2 regions of the Diaphorobacter sp. MNS-0 genome follow, and region 2 is predicted to be linked to the other one. Evidence: predicted binding sites of a transcription regulator. Region 2 holds the regulator's gene; the other holds the start of a gene.
What was found. Region 2 encodes FNR, which switches genes on or off when oxygen is low (the NO sensors DNR and NnrR bind a similar motif). Its sites were predicted from a motif close to TTGATNNNNATCAA; they were not measured.

Region 1: dsrO (sulfate reduction electron transfer complex DsrMKJOP subunit DsrO) is a predicted target of FNR. The motif match lies at 3,487-3,500, and genes of this name have one in related genera.

The regions. Positions count from the first base shown of each region.
Region 1 covers NZ_CP080761.1:1,665,481-1,671,067, reverse strand. The annotation lists gene putA (trifunctional transcriptional regulator/proline dehydrogenase/L-glutamate gamma-semialdehyde dehydrogenase) at 1-2,474, shown strand, start outside; gene K2L43_RS08055 (2'-5' RNA ligase family protein) at 2,540-3,145, opposite strand; gene dsrO (sulfate reduction electron transfer complex DsrMKJOP subunit DsrO) at 3,561-4,343, shown strand; gene nrfD (NrfD/PsrC family molybdoenzyme membrane anchor subunit) at 4,361-5,407, shown strand; gene K2L43_RS08040 (tetrathionate reductase subunit A) at 5,508-5,587, shown strand, end outside.
Region 2 covers NZ_CP080761.1:1,168,545-1,174,131, reverse strand. The annotation lists gene K2L43_RS05615 (hypothetical protein) at 1-112, shown strand, start outside; gene K2L43_RS05610 (cell division protein ZapA) at 109-453, shown strand; gene K2L43_RS05605 (sulfite exporter TauE/SafE family protein) at 1,094-1,813, opposite strand; gene hemN (oxygen-independent coproporphyrinogen III oxidase) at 1,817-3,199, opposite strand; gene fnr (fumarate/nitrate reduction transcriptional regulator Fnr) at 3,371-4,114, shown strand; gene K2L43_RS05590 (IS5 family transposase) at 4,248-5,354, opposite strand; gene K2L43_RS05585 (hypothetical protein) at 5,491-5,587, opposite strand, start outside.

The DNA.
Region 1 (5,587 bases), 500 kb from region 2:
ACAACGCGCAGACGCTGGCCACCATCTATGAGCTGGCGGGCCCCGCGGACTATCGCCCCGGCCAGTACGAGTTCCAGTGCCTGCACGGCATGGGCGAGCCGCTGTACGAGCAGGTGGTGCCCGAGCGCCCCTGCCGCATCTACGCCCCGGTGGGTACGCATGAAACGCTGCTGGCGTACCTGGTGCGCCGCCTGCTGGAAAACGGCGCCAACACCTCGTTCGTGAACCGCGTGGCCGACGCCACGCTGCCGCTGGAGGCGCTGATCGACAACCCCGTGGACACGGTGGATGCCGAGGCCCGCGCCGAAGGTGCCACCGGCCTGCCGCACCCGCGCATCGCGCTGCCCCCGCAGCTCTACGGCCCGGCGCGTGCCAATTCGCAGGGCCTGGACCTGGCGGCCGAGCCCACGCTGCAGTGCGTGGCCGACGCGCTGGCCGCCAGCGCCGCCACGCCGCTGGAAGCCACACCCCTCATCGCCGCCGGCGCTCCCGCCGGCCCGCGCGCCCCGGTGCGCAACCCTGCCGATGCCACCGATGTGGTCGGGCAGGTGCAAGAAGCCACCACCGCCGATGTGGACGCCGCGCTGCGGGCTGCCGCCGCGGCGCAGCCCGCCTGGGCTGCCACGCCACCCGCAGAACGTGCACGGCTGCTGCGCGCCGCGGCCGATGGGCTGGAACGCGATATGCCCGCCCTGCTGGCCCTGCTGATGCGCGAAGCCGGCAAGACCTGCGCCAACGCCGTGGCCGAGGTGCGCGAGGCGGTGGACTTCCTGCGCTATTACGCGGCGCAGGTGGATGGGCACTTCGACAACGCCACCCACCCGCCGCTGGGGCCGGTCACCTGCATCAGCCCCTGGAACTTCCCGCTGGCCATCTTCATGGGGCAGGTGGCCGCCGCACTGGCCGCGGGCAACGTGGTGCTGGCCAAGCCGGCAGAGCAGACGCCCCTCATTGCCTGCCAGGCCGTGCGCCTGCTGCACCAGGCCGGCGTGCCTGCCGCCGCCGTGCAGCTGCTGCCCGGCCGCGGCGAGACGGTGGGCGCGGCGCTGGTGGGCGACGCGCGCGTGATGGGCGTGATGTTCACCGGCTCCACCGAGGTGGCGCGGCTGCTGCAGCGCAGCCTGGCCGCACGGCTGGACGCCAGCGGCCGGCCCATTCCGCTGATTGCGGAGACAGGCGGGCAAAACGCCATGGTCGTGGACTCCTCCGCCCTGCTGGAGCAGGTGGTCGCGGACGTGCTCACTTCGGCCTTCGACAGCGCGGGCCAGCGCTGCTCCGCCCTGCGCGTGCTGTGCGTGCAGCGCGACTGCGCGGACCGGCTGCTGGAGATGCTGCGCGGCGCCATGCAGGAACTGCACATGGGCAACCCCACGCAACTGGCGGTGGACGTAGGCCCGGTGATCGACGAGGAGGCGCGCGCCACGATCGCGCGCCACATCGAGCGCCTGCGCGCCAGCGGCCGGCCGGTGTTCCAAAGCCATGCCGGTGGGCAGGGCACGGCGCATGGCACCTTCGTGCCGCCCACGCTGATCGAGCTGAACAGCATCACCGAGCTGGAGCGCGAGGTCTTCGGCCCCGTGCTGCACGTGGTGCGCTACGAGCGCGGCGAGCTGGACGCGCTGCTCGCGCAGATCAGCGCCACGGGCTACGGCCTCACCCAGGGCCTGCACACCCGCATCGACGAAACCGTGGCCCAGGTGCTGGCCCACAGCACGGCCGGCAACGTCTATGTGAACCGCAACATGGTGGGCGCCGTGGTCGGCGTGCAGCCTTTCGGCGGCGAGGGCCTGTCGGGCACGGGCCCCAAGGCAGGCGGCCCGCTGTATCTGTTGCGCCTGCTGTCGCGCCACCCGGCCAACGCCACGCACGGCGCGCTGGCGGCGACGGCCGTGCAGGTGCCCGACGCCAGCGCACAGCCCGCGCTGCTCGCCCCGCTGTCGGCGCTGGAGCACTGGGCCCATGCGCAAGGCAACGCAGCGCTGGCACAGGCCTGCGCGGCCCAGGCGCAGGCCAGTTGCGCGGGCCTGGCCTGCACCCTGCCCGGCCCCACCGGCGAGCGCAACACCTATCGGCTGCTGCCGCGCGAACGCGTGCTGTGCCTGGCCGACACGGACGAGGCGCTGCTGCTGCAGTTGAGCGCGGTGCTGGCCGCGGGCGCGCTTGCGCTCTGGCCGCAGGACGCGCAGGCCCTGTGCGCCACGCTGCCGAGCGAGGTGCAGGCGCGCATCGCCCTGGTGTCCGACTGGCGCGGCGATGGCCTGGGCTACGACGCCGTGCTGCACAGCGGCAGCCCGGAAACGCGCCGCGTGGAATGCCAGCGCGTGGCCCTGCGCCCCGGCCCCATCGTGGGCGTGACGGCGGTGGACGGCGCCGCCGATGCGCTGCAGGCGCCCCTGCGCCTGTTGCTGGAGCGCGCGGTCAGCATCAACACCACGGCGGCAGGCGGCAATGCCAGCCTGATGACCATGGCGTGATGCCAGAGTAAATTGGCCTCTAGCGCTTATCCATCAAGCGCCAACAGCTATATAAACAATAGCAATCAATCCGCCAGCGGCCACTCGCCCAGCACCTCGTAAGGGCCGGGCGAGCCGCGCAGGTTGTGCAACAGCACGAAGCGGCGCACCGTCCATTCCAGCGGCGGCACGGGTTGCTCGGGCGCGGCCTGGCGGCTGTAGCACAGCGTCATGTGCGGGGTGATGTGCGGCGCATGGGGCACGCCGTCCAGCCCCCGCACCTGCGACCACAGCGCCGTGTGCAGCGCCTCGTACAACGCGATGAAGCCCTGCTGCCCGTCGGCGGGGCCGCAGAGCACGCAGGGCCGCTTGGCCTGCGGCGCGCGGCGAAAGCTCAACACCCGATCGAACCGCAGCGAGAACGCCCTCGCCCGCACCTGCTGCGCCGCGTCGCGCGCCCACTGCAGATGCCGGGGCGACAGCGCAGGCTCCCACCCCAGCGACAGCAGCGTGGCGTGCAGGCGCTGCGCGCGCACCTGCGCCTGCAGGTCGTGCCGCGCAATCAGCGTCTGCGCCAGATCGGCCGCAGCCTGCGCCGCTCCGGGCTCGGGCAGCACGGCAAAGAAAAGATGGTGGTTGGGGCGTGGCGCATCGGGCTCCACGCCGGCGAGCGGCAGTTGGTGAGCGTCCATGCGTCCCACTGTAGCGCCGCCCCTTGCCTTTGTGGGTAACAGGCACTCCGCCGGCGCGGGCAATAACCGATATTTTTAATCGGAATGGCGGCAATTGAGGCACATCGCCTCACCGCCCATTCATCGGCAATTTTCGGATTTTGGTACCCAGGATGGCATTCGTATCCCAAGCCCAGAAGGCTGATTTCCCGCGGGGCCCGGAACCCGCACGCACAGACGTTTGCAGCCCCTCCACATTCCATACGCAATTGCTCGGGATTATTTAATATTTCATTAATTTTCAATTAATAAAATAAAAAAGTTTAACCAAAATAATCCAATAAGAATATCAACGAAGTCATTTGACGTTAATCAAATAGATAATCGAGATGCGGGGAGAATAATGCATCTACGCAGTAAATATTCAAAGGTATTTATGTCAAAAAGTACCCCCTCCCCCACCGCCTGCGCCGCGCCGCAACCCGGCAAGCGCACCTTCCTGCAAGAACTCGTCGGCCTGGCCACCGCCTTTGGCCTGGCCGGCGCCAGCCAGGCCGCCACACCCTTCGCGCCGGGCCAGCCGCCGCGCCGCCCCGGCATGGAGGGCAAGCGCTTTGGCATGCTGGTGGATTTGCGCAAGTGCATCGGCTGCCAGGCCTGCACGGTGAGCTGCTCGGTGGAAAACCAGCCGCCCATCGGCCAGTTCCGCACCACGGTGCTGCAGTACGAGATCGACAAGGATGACGGCAGCGCGCCCGCCATGGTCAGCCTGCCGCGTCTGTGCAACCACTGCGAGGAGCCGCCCTGCGTGCCCGTGTGCCCGGTGCAGGCCACCTTCCAGCGCACCGACGGCATCGTGCTGGTGGACAACGAGCGCTGCGTGGGCTGCGGCTACTGCGTGCAGGCCTGCCCGTACGACGCGCGCTTCATCAACCACGAGACGCAGACCGCCGACAAGTGCACCTTCTGCGAGCACCGCCTGGAGGCCGGCCTGCTGCCCGCCTGCGTGGAGAGCTGCGTGGGCGGCGCGCGCGTCATTGGTGACCTGAATGACCAGGGCAGCGAGATCAACCGCCGCATGGCCGAACACAAGGAAGACCTCAAGGTGCTCAAGCCCGGCATGAACACTGCGCCGCGCGTGTACTACATCGGCCTGCCGGATGAGTTCGTCAACGGCGTAGACGGCCAGGCCAGCGTGCGCCTGCTGTCCGACCACTGAACCCCAAGGAGCGCACCATGCAAATCATCGAACTCCTGACCCCGCACTACGAGGCGGCCTGGCTGCCCTGGGCGGTGCAGTACTTCTTCCTGGTCGGCGTGGCCACCGGCGCCGCCATCCTGGCTGCGCTCTGCGCCTGGGGCAAAGACGGCGGCACGCTGCAGCGCCTGCTGCCCGCGGCCGTGCTGACGCTGGCCGTCAGCAGCATTGCCGCCCCCGTGTCGCTGCTGGCCGACCTGCACCAGCCCGCGCGCTTCTGGCACTTCTATGCGCACTTCACGCCCTGGTCGTGGATGTCGGTCGGCGCGCTGCTGCTGCCGGTGTTCGTCACGCTCAGCGTGGCCATGTGCGCCGCCTGGTGGCTGGGCAAGACCGGCTGGATGCGCCTGCTGGCGCCGCTGCTCGTGCTCTCGGCGCTCACCATTTCGGTCTATACCGGCGCCGAGATGATGGTGGTGCGCTCGCGCCCGCTGTGGAACACGCTGTGGGTGCCCGTCAACCTGGCGCTGACAGGCTGGCTGGCCACCGTGGGCGCGGCCTTCGTGCTGGAGCGCTTCCTGCCCGCCGCGCTGCGCCCTGGCGCTGAAGCGCTGCAGACGCTGCGCGGCATGGGCCTGGCGCTGGCCGGCGCGCTGCTGGTGGTGGCGCTGGCCTGGGCCGCGAGCGGCTTGGGCGGCGACAGCCCCTCGTTCAACGCCGCACTGCGTTTGTGGAACGACTTCCCCGTGTGGCGCCTGACGATGGTCGGCTCGGCCATTGGTGGTGCCGCCGTGCTGGGGGCGCTGCTGCGCGGGCGCCACCGCCTGCAGGCCAAGGGCTACACGCTGGTGCTGGGCCTGGGTCTGGCGGCCGCCGCCTGGGCCTTCCGTTGGGCGCTGTTCATGGGCGTGCAGGGCGTGCCCAAGTTCGGCGCGGGCCTGTACCTGTACCACATGCCCCTGGGCGGCGACGGGCTGCTGGGCATGGTGGGTGTGGCAGGCCTGTGCGTGGCACTGGTCGGGCTGGCGAGCTGGGCGCTGGAGCTGTTCCCGGCCCGCCAGGCACCCACGGCCACCGCCGCCTGAAATTCATAGACAAATCGGCCTTTAACGCAATATCAGCAAGCGCGAGCAGCTATCAATACTGAAGTGATACCCGCTGGCGCTGCCCTTGAAGGTACAGACCATGACTGACAAGAAACCGCATTCCTCTCCCGAGACCGAGGCCCACCCCGACGCCAACCGCCGCCGCCTGCTGCTGCGCGG
Region 2 (5,587 bases):
TTCCCTCCAATCCCGCCTGCAGGCGGCCCGTGCCCGCGTGAACGCATTGCTGGACCGCCTGCCTGCCGAGCCCGAACTCCCCGGCACTGCCGAGACGAAAGACGCGCCATGAAGCAGATCGAGGTACAGATCCTCCAGCAAAGCTATCTCCTGGCCTGCCCGGACGGCCAGGAGTCGCGCCTGCTGGAGGCGGTCGAGCGCGTGGATACCGCCATGACGCGCATCCGTGACGCGGGCAAGGTACGCGCGCGCGAGCGCATCGCCGTGCTGGCGGCCCTCAATCTGGCTTTCGAGATCGCCGACCGCGAAGCCGCCGATTTGGCAGCCGCCTCAGCCCCTGCGCGCATCGCCCCCACCCCGGTCGCGCCGCACGTGCACGACAGCGATGAGCGCGTGCAGCAGTTGCTCCTGCGCCTGGACGAGGCGCTGGGCGAGGATGGGCGCCTCCTATAACCACTACGGCGAAAGCCTGCCCCCTGGCTGCACACGGGCGGCCCACTACAATGAACATGTCTGCGGTGCTGCCGGGCTTTATATTTCCTTGAACCAATGCTCATTGAGCACGGGCTTGGTACATCGCCCGGTGAGCGTGATCATCTCGCGTCAGATGAACCCAACGCCTGGCTGCCCTCGCCCACCTGAACCCCCGGTTCAGGATGCCGGTCCGGTGGCATTCGCAGACACCTTTTCTCCGGTAATCGCTTGCGCCCTCGCTCCGGGTGAGTGCCAGCGACCTCAATACCTGCTCAGAAAATCCGGCGCTCCGCGGCCAGCGCGCGCAACCCACCCATCTGCAAGGCACAGAGCAGACCTTGGTAGTCGTCGCACCGATGCCAAATATCCTGGCGTGGTTCGGGCGTTCCCATTCCTTCGGCAACCTCACTGATACGCAGCGCGCGCCCCAGACGTACGGTGGCGCATCCAGTAAGGCAGCGATGGGTAGCTGGATTTCTCCACGTCGATGAGAACAGACTCGTCACTTCCGCTGGTAGAGATCTGACAGCGATACGTCACGCCTGAGCGTCTCAGTTTGCACCATTCGCTTGCCACGGCATGCTTCGCAGAGCCGCTGTGGTTCCACAAAACGCTGTTTTCAGGGCACGCACCACGGCGCCGGCTGCCCATGGACAACCTCCATCCATAGCGCCCATGCACCCAGGGAAAAAAGCACACCACCTGCCAGCCGAGACCCCCACGCCCCACCCTTCACGCCGATCCAAGCGCGAATGCGGCCAAATGTCCACGGCCCCAGCACCAGCCATACACCGCTTCCCACGCCAAACAGGACCATGCACAAGGCTCCGCGGAGCACGCTTCCGCTGAGAGCGGCGGTCAACAGTGCGGTATACAGCAGGCCGCATGGCAGGAGCGCCCAGGCCACACCCGCGGTCAGGAGCCCGCCAGGCCGAGAGACCAAGGGCTTGACCTTCGCCCAGACAGCACGCCCCGCCCGCTCAACCCACAAGGGCTGCTGCGCTTGCACCATCATCATCCCTCCCCACGCGAGGATGAGCACGTGCATCAGCGTCCAAAGGGGGCGCAATGCCGAGGTGCTTTGCCCCAGCCATGCGAGTTGCTCCATAGCCAGCGCAACCACCGCCCCTGCGGCGCCGTAGCCAATCAGGCGCCCCGCGTGAAACTGCGCTACCCGTTGGAGGATTCCGCGGCGGGACGCCCATTGAATGGCGTGGGTGGCGTCCGGCGTGCCACCCAGCCCCGTAAGCGCCGCGCAGGGAACAGAACACATCGCCAAACAGTGAGCCCCTCCCATCAGCCCCATCAGGAAGGCCGTCGTGGCCAGCGCCCACAGCATGGATCAAATAATCCGGGAAAAGCGAGCGCGGTTACGGTCAGCCTGCAGATACTTGTCGAACACCATGGCCACGCCGCGCACGAAATACCATCCCATGGGCGTGACTTCAACGCCCTCATCACTGATTTTCACCAAGCCCTGAGCCGCCATTTCTTGCAGTTGCTGTAATTCCGCATCGAAATAACTGCGGAAATCAATCAGCCAGGACTGTTCCAACGGCTCAAACAGTAATTCACCTTGGCACATCAACGCCATGATGACTGCGCGACGCACCAAGTCGTCCTTGGTCAACGCCAGCCCGCGCACCACAGGCAAATGCCCCTGGTTAATGCAGTCGTAATACTCGTCCAGCGTTTTCACATTTTGGCTGTAAGTAGCGCCCACGCGCCCGATGGCAGAAACGCCCAGACCAATCAGGTCGCAATCGGGCTGCGTGCTATAGCCTTGGAAATTGCGGTGCAGCCTGCCTTGCCGCTTGGCCACCGCCAGCGCATCGTCTGGCAGAGCGAAATGGTCCATGCCCACGTAGACGTAGCCGGCTTCCTGGAACACATCAAGTGACCGGGCCAACATGGACACCTTGGCCGAAGCCATGGGCAACTCGGCCGTGATGATGCGTCGCTGCGACTTGAAGCGTTCTGGCAAGTGAGCGTACGCATACAGCGCGATCCGGTCTGGCCGCAACTCGGCTACCTGCTCCAAGGTGCGATCAAACGACTCCGGTGTCTGGCGCGGCAGCCCGTAGATCAAATCCACGTTCACCGATTCAAACCCGAGCTTCCGAGCCGCATCGACCAACGCGAACACCTTTTCGGCAGGCTGAATGCGGTGCACGGCCTTTTGTACTTCAGGGTCGAAATCCTGCACGCCAAAGCTCAGGCGATTGAAACCCAGCTCCGCCAACAATCCCAGCCGCGCTTCATCCACGGTCCGGGGGTCCACTTCTATGGAGTACTCCCCCCCAGGAACAAGGACGAAACTGCGCCTCAGCATGCCCATCAGTTCGCGCAAACCGTCATCCGTCAGAAAAGTAGGCGTGCCGCCGCCGAAATGCAGCTGGCTCACATGCTGACCCACACCGCAGTGCGCCGTATGCAGGTCGATTTCACGGCTGAGGTAACGCAAGTAGACCTCTGCCCGCTCTGGATGCCGGGTAATGATTTTGTTACACGCGCAGTAATAGCACAGCGATTCACAAAACGGGATGTGGACATAAAGCGACAAAGGCATCGCCTTGGCTACCGACCCCACGCGACGCTGCTGCAGCGCAAGGATGTATTCCCGCTCGCCAAAAGCCTCGACAAAACGATCAGCAGTCGGATAAGAGGTGTAGCGCGGCCCTGGGACGTCAAAGCGACGCAGGAGCTCTGTTGTAACAACGGTCATGACGGGATTCCTTGCACTTTCATATCACTGTGCCGTAGAGTCCCCCATGAGTCCTTGACGTTGATCAAGCGCCCATAAGGTCCTTGTGGCGACAATTTGACTTCGGCTCAAAGTCGTCCAACGGCCTACGGCATTCCATGTCTCCCAGCCGTTCAGAGGTAAGCTCAAGCCATGAACAGGGTTCCCATGCATACGAATCTCCAGACCATCAAAGTTGCCTGCTCAAACTGCAATCTGCGTGAGCTGTGCATGCCCGTGGGTCTGGACGACCAGCAACTCAAGCGCATCGATGACATTGTTGCTGTACGACGCAAGATCAAGCGTGGCGGCACGCTTTTCCGGAACGGTGAACCCTTCACATCCCTTTTTGCTATCCGCACCGGATTCTTCAAGACCTGTGTCGCCACCGAAGACGGTCGCGACCAAGTGACAGGTTTTCAAATGGCGGGCGAGATCATCGGCCTGGATGGCATCGTGAGCGACCGTCACACTTGCGATGCGGTAGCGCTTGAAGACGCCGAAGTATGCGTCATGCCTTTCGATCGTATTGAAGAGTTGTCGCGCGAAGTAACGGCACTACAGCACCATGTGCACAAGATCATGAGCCGCGAGATTGTTCGCGAGCATGGGGTCATGCTGTTGCTGGGGAGTATGCGTGCCGAGGAACGCCTTGCCGCATTCCTGTTGAATCTCGTACAACGCTTGCATGCCCGGGGTTTCTCACAATCCGAATTGGTGCTGCGCATGACACGCGAAGAGATCGGCAGCTACCTGGGATTGAAACTGGAAACCGTCAGCCGCACGTTTTCGAAGTTCGTGGAAGAAGGTATTGTGGAAGTAAAACAGCGCCATGTGCGCATCGTCGATACCGATGCGCTGAAGCGAATTGTCAACAGCCAGCAAGCCTGCCATTAACAGGCTGCTGAAATACTCCCCAGCGTCCGAACCTGTTCAGCGGCTGTAGCCGCATTTTTCCGTATCCTGAAAATCAGCCCCTCAAAATCGCCTGCTTTCAGTCGCAAAGCACGGTTTTTTGCCCCTTTTGCCTTTACACCTGCCCCTGCAGACGGATTAGCCCCAGGCTGCGCAGTCGCGTGAGGTTGTAGCCCGCCATCGTCAGCACAAACAGCTGATCAACCTTCTTGATCCCGCGCACCACCACCTGACGCATGTGCCCCACCGTCTTGGCCCAGCCAAAGCCTTGTTCGATCAGCTTTCTCTTTTGCTGGGAGATGGCGTAGCCTTCGCTGTCTGCAATCGCGTCAGGAACTGCCGACTGGCGCCCTGATTTGTTCTGCGCCACATGGGGCAGCACGTTCATCTCTTGCAGCGCGTCGATGAACTCCCTGGCGTCGTAACCCTTGTCTGCGCCCAGCGTGATCGTGATGGGGTCATCGCCGGGCAGTGCCTGTCGCGCATCGTTGATCATGGCCTTGGCCGCTTCGCGCTCTGCATATCCGTCGGCCTGTGTGACCACGGCGCTGACCACCAGCCCGTGGCGGTTGTCGGTGAGTGTGTGGCCCATGAAGCGCAACTCACTGGCCGTCTTGCCCTTGCGGTACAGCCTTGCATCCGCGTCCGTTGTGGACTCGTGGGTGTCGTTGCTGCGCTTTTGGTCTTTGAAGTTCCCCGCGTCGGTATCGTCGTCGCCCTGGCGGTCTTTGCGCACAAAACTCTTGTGGCCCGCCCAGGCCTGGATCAGGGTGCCATCCACGCTGAAGTGCTCGCCCGAGAGGAGTTCCTGCTCCTGGGCTTGCTGCACGATCTGGTTGAAGAACTCGATGACCGCATCGTGCTCGATCAGGCGTTCGCGGTTCTTGCTGAAGACGGTAGGTACCCACACGGCATCGTCCATGGCCAAGCCAATGAACCAGCGAAACAGCAGGTTGTACTGGGTTTGCTCCATGAGTTGGCGCTCCGAGCGCACGCTGTAGAGCACCTGAATGAGCATGGCGCGCAGCAGCTTCTCGGGGGCAATGCTGGGACGCCCGCCTTTGATGTCGGCTGCGTACATCTGGGCAAACAACTCATCCATGTTCGACAGGGCCTTGTTGACCATCACACGGATCACGCGCAAGGGGTGATCTGCGGGCACGAAGTCATCGAGGTGGCGCATGGTGAACAGGCTCTCGGTGAAGGTGTCGGCTCCGCGCATGTCTGGCTCGTCTGTCTGGTCGCTGGGGTGCCCCGATTGTCCTGCAAAGGCGCCACACGGGGAGCGACGAAAGGGGTATTTCAGCAGCCTGTTAAGCCTCGGTTTTTTGCTCATTCATAACTGATCGGCGGAAAGATCAGGAAACGTATTTGGCGCAATCAGCCGGCCGCGCCCCTTTGGGCACGGGGCAGCGATTCAACTCAAAGGGCGAGAGTGACAACAGCGTCGTCAAT